One region of the Paenibacillus sp. sgz302164 genome, then DNA from elsewhere that is predicted to be linked to it. Evidence: riboswitches for the same ligand, from Rfam matches in the RefSeq annotation. Region 1 holds a riboswitch; the other holds the start of a gene.

Region 1 (5,431 bases):
CGTGTCGATATTCAGCATCTGAATCCGGTCTTCCAGCTCCTGCAGCACCTCGGGATGCGCGACATCCTCCAGGTATAGAACGGATACGATAGTATGCCCGCGTTGCCCTACTCTTAATTCCTTTATTTTCAATTCGCGGTTGGGAATGTAGCGCCGGATAAGCGCAACGTTCTGAGTGCTCGTTTCAACAAAGCCTTGATGCGCTCCTTTCAGGGACGCCTCAAGCTGCGGATCTGCAATCGCCCGCTGCGGCCAGCCCTGCGTATCGAGAGAATACGACTCCGCCCGTCCGTCGACAAAAAGTATGCTGCGGCCATGCAGAACTGCGACCTCGATTTGCGCCCACGCCTGCAGCGTAATAACCTGACCGATTGTCAAAATAAAATCGCCGTCCGCATCGTCGCTCCCATCCTCGAATTGAAGCGGGCGGAGCACGTTGTTGTTGATCGAGTTTTTATCCACGAGCCCGCTCAAATAAACAAGCGCGGCTTGCTCTCCCGTGCGCTTGATTGTAAATTGCCGTACGATCAGATCGGGAGTTTGCGTAAACAGGTTATGTAAATCGGCGATATTTTGCGATAGGGACGTACCGATGGAGTCGTTATTTTGCTGACGATTGGACCTCTGCGGGGCTGAATGATACTTTCTCCTGCCGAACAAGTTCGAAAAGCGCATCGCTCATCACCTCATTTTTGATGTCTGCTTCTGCTGTTCCATTGAACGATGGTATCAATTATAACCTTGCGAATTGTCCCTAATCTTATGCATAGCTTGCGCAAATAGATTGACACTAACTTGCTGCGACGAATCGCCAGCGCCGTGTTTGAATAAAAAAAGCCCGCGGTTATTGATGCACCGCAGACCGGATATCCATGACTTTTTTCAATTTGATGTCTTGTTTTTGTACGAAGTAGGCCTCGACCTGATTTTTCAAAATAAAGGCCCGCAGCGCATTCGTTTTATTTTCCGGAATTTCAACGTATCGGACTCCGTAATAAAAAAAGCCTGCACCCAAAGCCTCTCTTCGGACGATTTCGGTTACGCAAGATATGGAAAAACCGAGCAGAAGTTCGATTTCGAGCTGCGCGTTATTTTCCAGACTCATATTTTTATCCGCGTTCATATTGTTTTCAATCACAAATCCTACGCCGCTCAAGCTGATATTTTTGACGCTAAGGCTGATCGGATGCTCGAAACTTTGCTTGTTTCTCTTATTCTTGTCATGCAAACTGTGCAGCAAACCGCCCTGAACGACATCGATTCGCGGGTGCTCCCTCTTCTCCGTAAACTTCTTCCGGTTATCGGGCGGATTAATCACGATGATCGAACCCTCGTCTTTGGCCACGACCGACGTCTCAAAAACGAATAGCCCCGATTTGGAATAAACCGTAATCTTGACCTTGTCCCCAAGTCGGAAAACATCATATTGAGGTAGCTCGATTTCAATAATGTCGCCAAGCACGTACGTTACTATTCCCGTCGCTACAAAATCGCTTTTATCCAGCACCGCTTTGCTGTCAATCAAAATTTCCGCGTCGTTGCCTTCCTTGCTTCCGTAGATTTTGACCAAATCCATCTTTCTCTCCCTATCCGACAGCTTCATGGCATATCCTCCTGTTCTCTACAAACAGATTAGGCTATAAATAAAAAAATAGACTGTCCCTTCCTGTCGGGGCAACCTATTTACCTAAATCAAACAAGCTTGATTTCCGGTAACCAGGCTGTCATGGTTCTTGTAGAACTTTAGACCCTCGGCTTTGCGTCCTTGTCTTTCGGCAAGTTTGCCCTTATCAAATCTGATCTCGTTATGTATGCGATTATACCTATCAGTAGGTTAAAAGACCTAAAATTTTAATTCTAGTATACCTAGTTTAGCCGTCGGATTCAACCGTTTTCGCAGGCAGCTTGATTTCAGAGCGGCGAGTCCCTACAATGAAACTCATATATCCACAAATTTTCAACTTATCCACACACTTGTCCACAGAATGTTAACAACGAATGCTTGTTCGACTTCTATTCACATGTGGATAACATTTTTTAAGCGAGGTGTCCCCTGTGGATGAACATATATATTGGATGCGGGAAGCGATCCATGAAGCTTTGAAAGCCGAAACGATCCGTGAAGTTCCAATCGGCGCTATTGTCGTGCGTGACGGTGAAATTATAGGCCGCGGCTACAACCTGCGCGAAACGTCCCTGGATCCGACCGCTCATGCCGAGATGATCGCGATCCGCCAGGCCAGCGAGCATTTGCAGGCGTGGCGTCTGCTGGACTGCAAGCTCTACGTCACGCTGGAGCCGTGTCCGATGTGCGCGGGAGCCATCGTTCAATCGCGCATTCCGCAAGTGATCTATGGTACCGCAGATCCCAAAGCAGGGTGCGCCGGCACGCTGATGAACCTGCTGCAGGAAGAACGTTTCAATCACCGCGTCGACGTAATCAGCGGCGTGCTGCAGGAAGAATGCGCAGCGCTGCTGACCCAGTTCTTCCGCAAGCTTCGGAACAAGGTTTAGAAGTCTGTTCGATCCGAACCTAGATTCCTAGACCGGCAAGCTGGCAAGGCAAGAGCACGGTTGCATGACGAAAAACTCCGTGTTAAAATAGTCTTTGCTATGCGCCCGTAGCTCAGCAGGATAGAGCGACAGTTTCCTAAACTGTGCGTCGCGGGTTCGAATCCCGCCGTGGCGCGTATAACCCTGCTTTAATCGGGTAGAATCAAACGCAATTTATGCGAACTTCTTACGGTAATAAACGTAGGAAGTTTTTTTATTTATGGACTTATGAGCTGGCTTATTTCGAAGCACAGGTTAACAACGCGCTGGCGCGCATACTCCTCAGTCAGAAAACAGCCACCTTCATACGGCAAAAGCCGCGATTAGTGCATGCAGTTCCGTTGGCGCAGACTGAATGCGGACATACGTTTTCAAATCGATCGGAATCTCAAAGCCGCCTGAGGACGTACGCACGTATGTCCCATCTTCGCGCAACTTTACGCGTGATATCGTAACGATTTCGTCTTCCGGTTCGAGAATCAACGCTACATTCTCTATTAGTAGATACGCATTCCAATCAAAAACTAACATTTCATTAGCAACGTCATCCCGATGTTTCATTCGTACCGTTATCTTGCGAATAGCCATCACCTCCTTTCCGGTCAGGACGCTCGCGTGTAAACTGAGGTTCCGTATGTGAAATGAAATTTATAATATCATTTTGAGTTATTATCTTAAATTGATATTAACCCAATTTGTTAATAACGTCAAGCGTTGTTATTGTGGTAGAATGGAAATTAATAGGAGCGTGGTTTTCGTTGATTCGTTTTAAGCTTTCGGAGATGTTAGATAAACGTGGGATGACCATGTACCAAATAAGCAAACAGACTGGCATTCGACCGAATACTTTGAGCCAGTGGGTTAACAATGAAAAATTACGTGAGGAAGACAAACACGTTAAAGCAGTTAGTGTTGAGGTTCTTAATCTATTATGTAAAACATTAGACTGCACTCCTGCTGAGCTGTTCGAGTACATAGCAGACAACGATCAAAAGACCAAGAAACCATAATAGGGGCAGTGGTAGCCGTTTACGTGCAGACTGAATCGGAATAATCCAATGCGCCTCTGACTTGCAACCCCCTTTACATGCGTTATCGCATATGATATAATGAAACCGTTAGGAGGTGATGTAAATGCTTACCCTTCTGACGGCGATAATCCAGCTATTGGTTGCTCTCGTCAATCTCTACATAGTGCTGGAAAATCACCGAAAAGAAAAAGACTCCAAGCGTCGGAAGCGCTCGAAGTCTCGTAAGTAAATCACCGGAGAGGTTTAAAACCTCTCCCCCTAACAATCATTATACGCGAAAGGAGCCGTGTACTCAATGGCTTACGTCACTTTCGTAATTTCAATTATCACGCTCGCTATATCGCTATATACGTTAATAATCGTACGGAAACAGAGGTAACCGTCATGAACCCCCTTGATCATATTATGGGTGTCCAGGAGGCCGCGGAAATATGGGGATTATCGCCGGGTACCATCAAAAACTATTGCGCAGAAGGGCGCGTTAAAGCGGTTCAAATCGGTAAAACGTGGATACTTGATAAGAACCAACCGAATCCTGCCCAACCGAACCATCCGAAAAATTGGCGTAAAAAAGACAGCGGCCGACCGGAATAAATAACGCAAAGAACTTCTTACCGTTTAGCCGTGGTAGGTTTTCTGTTTTATTTGAGCGAATCTAGCTGTTAAGTTAGCGTGTTTGTTACTTGAGCAAAGGAACGAATAGGCGTGGTATTGATAAGCCGCAAACAATTCTGCTGCATCTGACTAGGAACACGAAAAAAACCTGCAAAAGTACATCCTTTTGCTCGTAGATACGCTGGCTTTGAAACATTCCTGCAAAAGTGCAGGTTTTTCATCGAATACATCAGCTCAGACCCATTTTCACCGGAAATTCCTGCACTTTCGCAGGCTTTTCCCGAAAACGAGCCATATTCGCAAAAAAAGCCTGCACTTTTGCAGGTTTTGCGCGCTACCACCCCCGCTTCACGAACGACTGGGCCTTTTGCATACGCAAGCTTTTCGTCGTATAAGCATTGCTTTTATCGACCGGGCTGCGTTATGATAATAGGCATGTGAGCATCGCCGCACGTTCAAGTTTAACCGCTTCCATTTAACAAAGGGATGACGACCTCGGGTTGGTTTTCCCTTTGTTTGTTTTGTGAAGCAGCGCTTTTGCAACCAAGAAAGGAGATGCATCCTTTTATGTCTGTCCCGAGTACCCGAACTTCTTATCGCATTCCTTTATTCTGCGCAGTCACGCTCCTGTTCTGGATGTCCATGTATACGAGCGTGCCGATTATTGCGCCGTATGTTGAATATTTAGGCGGCTCGCATCAGCTTGCAGGCTGGATCGTCGGGATGTACGGCATTTCCCAAATGCTGCTGCGCATCCCGGTAGGCGTCATGTCGGACCGGTTTCACAAGCGGAAACTGTTCATTACGTTCGGGCTGCTTTTTACCGCGTTAAGCGGGCTCGGTCTTTGGATCACCCGCGATTTCACCTGGATGATTGTGCTCCGCGCTCTGGCCGGCGCCGCTGCGGCGACGTGGGTTGATTTTACGGTCCTGTTTACCAGCTACTATAAACATGAAGAATCCACCAAAGCGATCGGGACGATCAGCTTTTACAACTCGCTAGGCCAAATGCTGGGCATTCTGATGGCCGGCTGGGCGACGGATTCGCTCGGCTGGGAATCGGCCTTTATGATGGGAACCGTGCTCGGCGCCGTCGGATTGCTCGGCTCTTTCTTTCTCGTAGAACGCATCGAGGAAGATGCGCCGAAGATTACGATGCGCGGCATTGCCGGCGTCGCGGCGGACCGCACGCTGCTCTTTGTTTCGCTGCTGGCCATTTTATCCCAAGTGCT
Region 2 (5,431 bases), on a different contig from region 1:
CAATTGATGCTGGACTATCAAGCGCTTGACGTCAAAGACGGCAAGGTGAACCCGGATCAAGCCATCACTCGCGGGGAATTGATCAAAATGCTGGTCATTGCGATGAACGGAGGCAACAGCGGCATTTATTACCCTGCGGCACGCGCAGCTTCCTTCGCGGATGTGCAAAGCACGTCCAAATATTTCGCCTATGTCGAAAATGCGGTCGACCGCGGATTGCTGGTTCCTGGCGAGGATTTTAATCCGGAAGCCAAAATCACCCGCGAAGACATGGCCCAGCTCATCGTTAAGGCGCTTGGTTACAAAAGCTTGACGAAATACGAGAATGTTTTCAACAAAAACTTTGCGGATGCGGCCAAGCTGAAAAATATCGGAGAAGCTGCGATTGTCGTCGGTCTGGATATCATGTCGCTGAATAACGGCAGCTTTGAGCCCGGGCAGGAAGTGACAAAAGCACAGGCTGCCGTAGCGTTCTCCCGCTACCTGCAAAAGCGCGCCGATCTTCAGGACCAGCGATCCCGTTACGTATACTAAATCCTTATGGAACAAGCATGCCGCATCGCCGGTGTGCTTGTTTTTTTTGCGGGAAACGGTTCCCGCTTTCCGAAACCCGCCGTGTAAAATTATTCCTCGTGTGCTTCCCAGCCCTGCAAGATATGTTACAATAGGCTTTAAAACTTAATCTTGTGCGAACACGGCAAAAGGAGCAGAAGAGCATGGCTGTAAATGGAAGAGTAGGTCTGGAAGACATCATCAAGGCGAATCATGTGCTCAGCAAAGTGATCGAGCCCTCGCCCCTGCAGCGCAACGAGCTTTTATCAAACTTGTATGAGTGCAACGTATACTTGAAACGCGAAGATTTGCAGATCGTGAGATCGTTCAAAATTCGCGGAGCTTATAATGTCATTCAAAGCTTGTCTCCCGAGGAGCGGGCGGCGGGAGTCGTCTGCGCCAGCGCCGGCAATCACGCGCAGGGAGTCGCTTTTTCCTGCAAGCACTTGGGCATCGAAGGGAAAATCTTCATGCCGACGACGACGCCCCGGCAAAAGATTTCGCAGGTCAAGCTGTTCGGCGGAGCTTTTGTCGAGGTCATCCTTACAGGAGATACCTTTGACGATTCCTCCGCTCAGGCCAGGGAGTACTGCGCCCGGGAGAACAAGGCGTTTATTCATCCGTTCGACGACGCGCGCACGATTGCCGGACAAGGCACGGTCGGTCTTGAGATTATGAACCAGATGCCTGAGACGCCGGATTTTATTTTTGCCACGATCGGCGGCGGCGGACTTGTCTCGGGAATTTCCACTTATGTGCAAAGCGTAGCTCCGCAGACGCGCATTATCGGCGTAGAGCCGGAGGGCGCCGCAAGCATGTCTGAGGCGCTTAAGCTGGGACAAGTCATCACGTTGGCAACGATCGACAAATTCGTCGACGGGGCGGCCGTGAAGCAGGTAGGGCAATTGAATTACGAGATTTGCAAGGAGAATGTCGAGGATATCGTTATCGTGCCAGCCGGCAAGGAGTGTACGACGATTCTGGAGCTTTACAACAGCAATGCGATCGTGATCGAGCCTGCCGGGGCGCTTCCGGTTGCGGCGCTTGACGCATACAAGGAACAAATCCGCGGCAAAAACGTAGTCTGCGTCATCAGCGGCGGCAACAACGACATTGACCGGATGCAGGAAATCAAGGAACGCTCGTTGATCTACGAGGGGCTTAAGCACTACTTTATTTTGAACTTCCCGCAGCGCGCCGGTGCTTTGCGCGAGTTTTTGGAGGAAGTTCTCGGGCCTTCCGACGATATTACCAGATTTGAATATACGAAGAAAAACAATAGAGACGACGCGCCGGCGCTGGTCGGCATCGAGTTGAAAAACAAGGACGACTACCACGGGCTTATCGAGCGCCTCTCGCGCAAAGATTACGGCTACATCGAGATTAACAAGGATCCGAAGCTGTTCAATCTGCTCATTTGAAAATTTCCGATTTACAGCAGAACCGGAAGATTCTATTAGCTAATTTTGGTTAAATATGGTATAGTAAATAAGTCCCAGAAAACTCGAATATTTTTCGAAAAAAGGCAAACTTGCCGAAAGGCAAGGACGCAAAGCCGCAGGTCTAAGGTTGCATTCAACTAGGACAGCTGGGCTGCCGAAGGGTTGAATTATACCTAACAGGTACTACCTGCGGCTATTCCATGTGATGGAATAGCCTTTTCTTCTTTATACAGGTTTGGGGGGAGGAGGTTATAAGCGTGAACGGCGGTACATCATCCAAACGGGAGCGGCATGCAATTAACTTTGCGTGGGAATATTTGTGCCTGCTTGGCGTCAGTCTGCTGACGGCGAATCTGCTTGTCTCGGCATCGTTCCATGCAATGGGCTGGCTGGCCGGGATATTGTTTGCGGGCTTTGCTTGCTCCGCTTTTCTCGTCAAGCGAAAGGCTTCTATTGTTTTATTGGCGGCGGCGGCGTGCGCATGGCTGCTGCTTTCATTCGTGTTTCTTGCGTCCGAATTGTTCGCAAGTTTGTTGACTCATACGGTCCTGTGCATGTTTTTCGTCTACGGGATCCGGCAGTTGGCTGCGTCGCGGGAGCATTATAAGAGCAGGAGCATGGAAATGGAATACATCGCGCATCACGATTCCTTGACGGGTTTGCCGAACCGGAGGCTGTTCGAAGACCGTCTGGAGCGGTCACTGCTGCATGCCAAGCGCCACAATACACTGGTTGCCGTTGTTTTTTTGGATCTGGACCGTTTCAAGCATGTAAACGACACGCTCGGGCACGCTTATGGCGACATGCTCATCCGGCAGGCCGGCCAAAGGCTGACAAGCAGCCTGGGGGAAGAAGATACCGTATACCGTCAGGGCGGGGACGAGTTTACGATTTTGCTGCCTCATATTATGAAGCAGGAGGATGTCCGCCTCGCAGCGTCCCGTATTCAGGCGGCGCTTGAGGAGCCTTTTGTGCTTGAGGGAAGCCCTTTTGCGGTTTCGGCAAGCATGGGGATTGCGCTGTACCCGTATGACGGGGAGACGCCGCGGCAGTTAATGAAGCATGCGGACGAAGCGATGTATGCGGCCAAGAAGCATGGGGAAAATTACCTCCGTTTCTATGACGCAGAAATAAATGCCGAGCCGGCAGGCCCGGAGCGCATGGAGCGGGCGCTTCGCGCCGCCTTGGACAATGGCGAACTGGAGCTGTACTATCAGCCGCAATATGAGCTTTCCGGCAAACGTCTGATCGGAATGGAGGCGGTAATCCGCTGGCACTGTCCGGGGCAGGGGGAAATCCCGGGCAGCGAGTGGGTGCGCGTCGCCGAGGAAACCGGCCTGATGACCGCCATCGGCGAGTGGACGCTGCGAACAGCGTGCAAACAGGCGAAAAGCTGGCTGGACGCGGGATATCCTCCTTTGCGGCTGACCGTCGCTGTAACCGCTTCACAGTTCAGGGACCGAGGCTTCATCGATCTGGTGGCCGACGCCATCAAGGAAACGGGCCTTGAGCCCGGCATGATCGAGCTCGATTTGGCGGAAGACATATCTTCTTCCGGCGTGGAGGAGACCGGCGAGAAGCTGAAGTTATTGAAAGCTTTCGGATTTCGAATCGCCATGGACGATTTGTGCACCGGCCTGTTCACCAGAAGCGGCGCCGACCGGGTGCCGATGGACAGCGTCAAGCTCGATAGCACGATCGTCCGCGACCTTCCCGAAGACGGCGAAAATCAGCTGCTGGCGGAAGCGATCGCCATGATGGCGCAGCGTCTGCGTCTTAATCTGATCGCCAAGGGAGTGGAAACCGAGGAGCAGCTCGAACATTTGCAAAGTATGCAATGCACGGAAGCTCAAGGCAAGCTTTTCAGCAGCCCTCTGCATCCTGAGGAATTCATTCAATTAATGAAAGACAAAATAAGTTAACGGAAATGATATGGATTTTATCAACCACAGGTAGTATAATCGGGAATTGGGGCTCTACACCTATTTGTAGCCAGTCACAAACATGATTATGTTACCTTGTATGACATGACGAATTGTGCCGCAATAACGGGGAAACTACTTTTCCGCCCTTGGAATTGATGGTACAATTGACACATGAATGCGTTACATATTTTCATTCCTTCATGGTGACACTACAAGTTGGCCTTTCGTGAAGCAGTCTAAAGAAGTAGTCAAATTTATTAGTTGGGGGTAATACGATGAAAAAAGTGTTTTCAACTGCATTAATGGCTGTTACAGTGACAGCGGTAGTGCTGTCCGGATGCGCAAAGAAAGAGGATAAAACAGGCGGCGCATCGGCTTCTCCGGCTCCTAGTGCGGCAGCTACGGCGGCGGCAACTCCGGGCGGCGCGGCCAAAGACATGAAGATCGGAATGGTTACCGACATTGGCGGCGTGAACGACAAGTCGTTTAACCAAAGCGCTTGGGAAGGCTTGCAAAAGCTGAAAAAAGACACCGGCGCCAATGTGAAAAATCTGGAGAGCAAAAGCGACTCCGATTACATCCCGAACTTGAACCAATTCGTCAAAGATAAATACAACCTGACTTGGGGAATCGGCTTCCTGATGGGCGATGCGCTGAAAACGGTAGCGACCCAGAACCCTGATGCAAAACTGGCCATTATCGACAACGTCGTAGAAGCTCCGAACGTAGAGTCGGTTACATTCTCCGAGCAAGAAGGCGCTTATCTGGTAGGCGTAGTTGCAGGTCTTACAACGACAACGAACAAAATCGGCTTCGTCGGCGGTGTGAAAATTCCGGTTATCCAACGTTTTGAAGCGGGCTTCAAAGCGGGAGTTGCGGCAGTTAACCCTAAAGCCACAATCCAAATCAACTACACAGGCGCTTTTGACAAGCCTGACCTTGGCAAAGCGGCAGCCGCAACCATCTATAACGATGGCGCGGACATCATTTTCCACGCAGCAGGTTCGACGGGCAACGGCGTATTCAACGAAGCGAAGGACCGTTTCAAAGCCGGCAAAAAAGTATGGGTAATCGGTGTCGACAAAGACCAATCCCTGGAGTTTGGCGACGACGTCACCCTCACTTCCATGTTGAAACGCGTTGATCAAGCGGTTGAGCGCGTGTCCAAAGATGTCATCGACAACAAGTTCCAAGGCGGCAAAACCATAGTTCTCGGTCTGAAAGACAACGGCGTAGGCTTGCCTGAAACTTCCAAGAAAAACGTTAAGCCTGAAATTTTGGCAAAAGTCGATGAATACAAAGCGAAAATTATTAGCGGCGAAATCAAAGTCCCTGAACAATAAGCACCTGTCCGCGCGCAGCGTCAGCTCGAGGAACGTGTCGCATGCTATTGTTAAAACAAGGCTGGTTGCATAACTAGCCTTGTTCTTTAGTTCTCAAGGTTTTTCTCCCTATCTCCTACTTCGCTTCATGAAGCGATACCGTCTTATTGCACTTCCTCTAAAAATAATC

The links. Region 1 has a riboswitch for cyclic di-GMP ahead of AC0LWT_RS36565 (PilZ domain-containing protein). Riboswitches for the same ligand answer to the same signal wherever they lie in the genome.
Region 2: another riboswitch for cyclic di-GMP. It lies ahead of AC0LWT_RS30400 (putative bifunctional diguanylate cyclase/phosphodiesterase); the one in region 1 lies ahead of AC0LWT_RS36565 (PilZ domain-containing protein).

The regions. Positions count from the first base shown of each region.
Region 1 is NZ_JBVYOL010000042.1:11,637-17,067, reverse strand. It holds gene AC0LWT_RS36570 (spore germination protein) at 1-675, opposite strand, end outside; gene AC0LWT_RS36565 (PilZ domain-containing protein) at 845-1,603, opposite strand; cyclic di-GMP riboswitch class I at 1,709-1,796, opposite strand; gene tadA (tRNA adenosine(34) deaminase TadA) at 2,056-2,514, shown strand; tRNA gene AC0LWT_RS36555 (tRNA-Arg) at 2,616-2,690, shown strand; gene AC0LWT_RS36550 (hypothetical protein) at 2,857-3,141, opposite strand; gene AC0LWT_RS36545 (helix-turn-helix domain-containing protein) at 3,312-3,563, shown strand; gene AC0LWT_RS36540 (helix-turn-helix domain-containing protein) at 3,969-4,178, shown strand; gene AC0LWT_RS36535 (MFS transporter) at 4,767-5,431, shown strand, end outside.
Region 2 is NZ_JBVYOL010000024.1:59,158-64,588, forward strand. It holds gene AC0LWT_RS30390 (S-layer homology domain-containing protein) at 1-534, shown strand, start outside; gene ilvA (threonine ammonia-lyase IlvA) at 717-1,973, shown strand; cyclic di-GMP riboswitch class I at 2,067-2,153, shown strand; gene AC0LWT_RS30400 (putative bifunctional diguanylate cyclase/phosphodiesterase) at 2,252-3,916, shown strand; gene AC0LWT_RS30405 (BMP family lipoprotein) at 4,195-5,262, shown strand.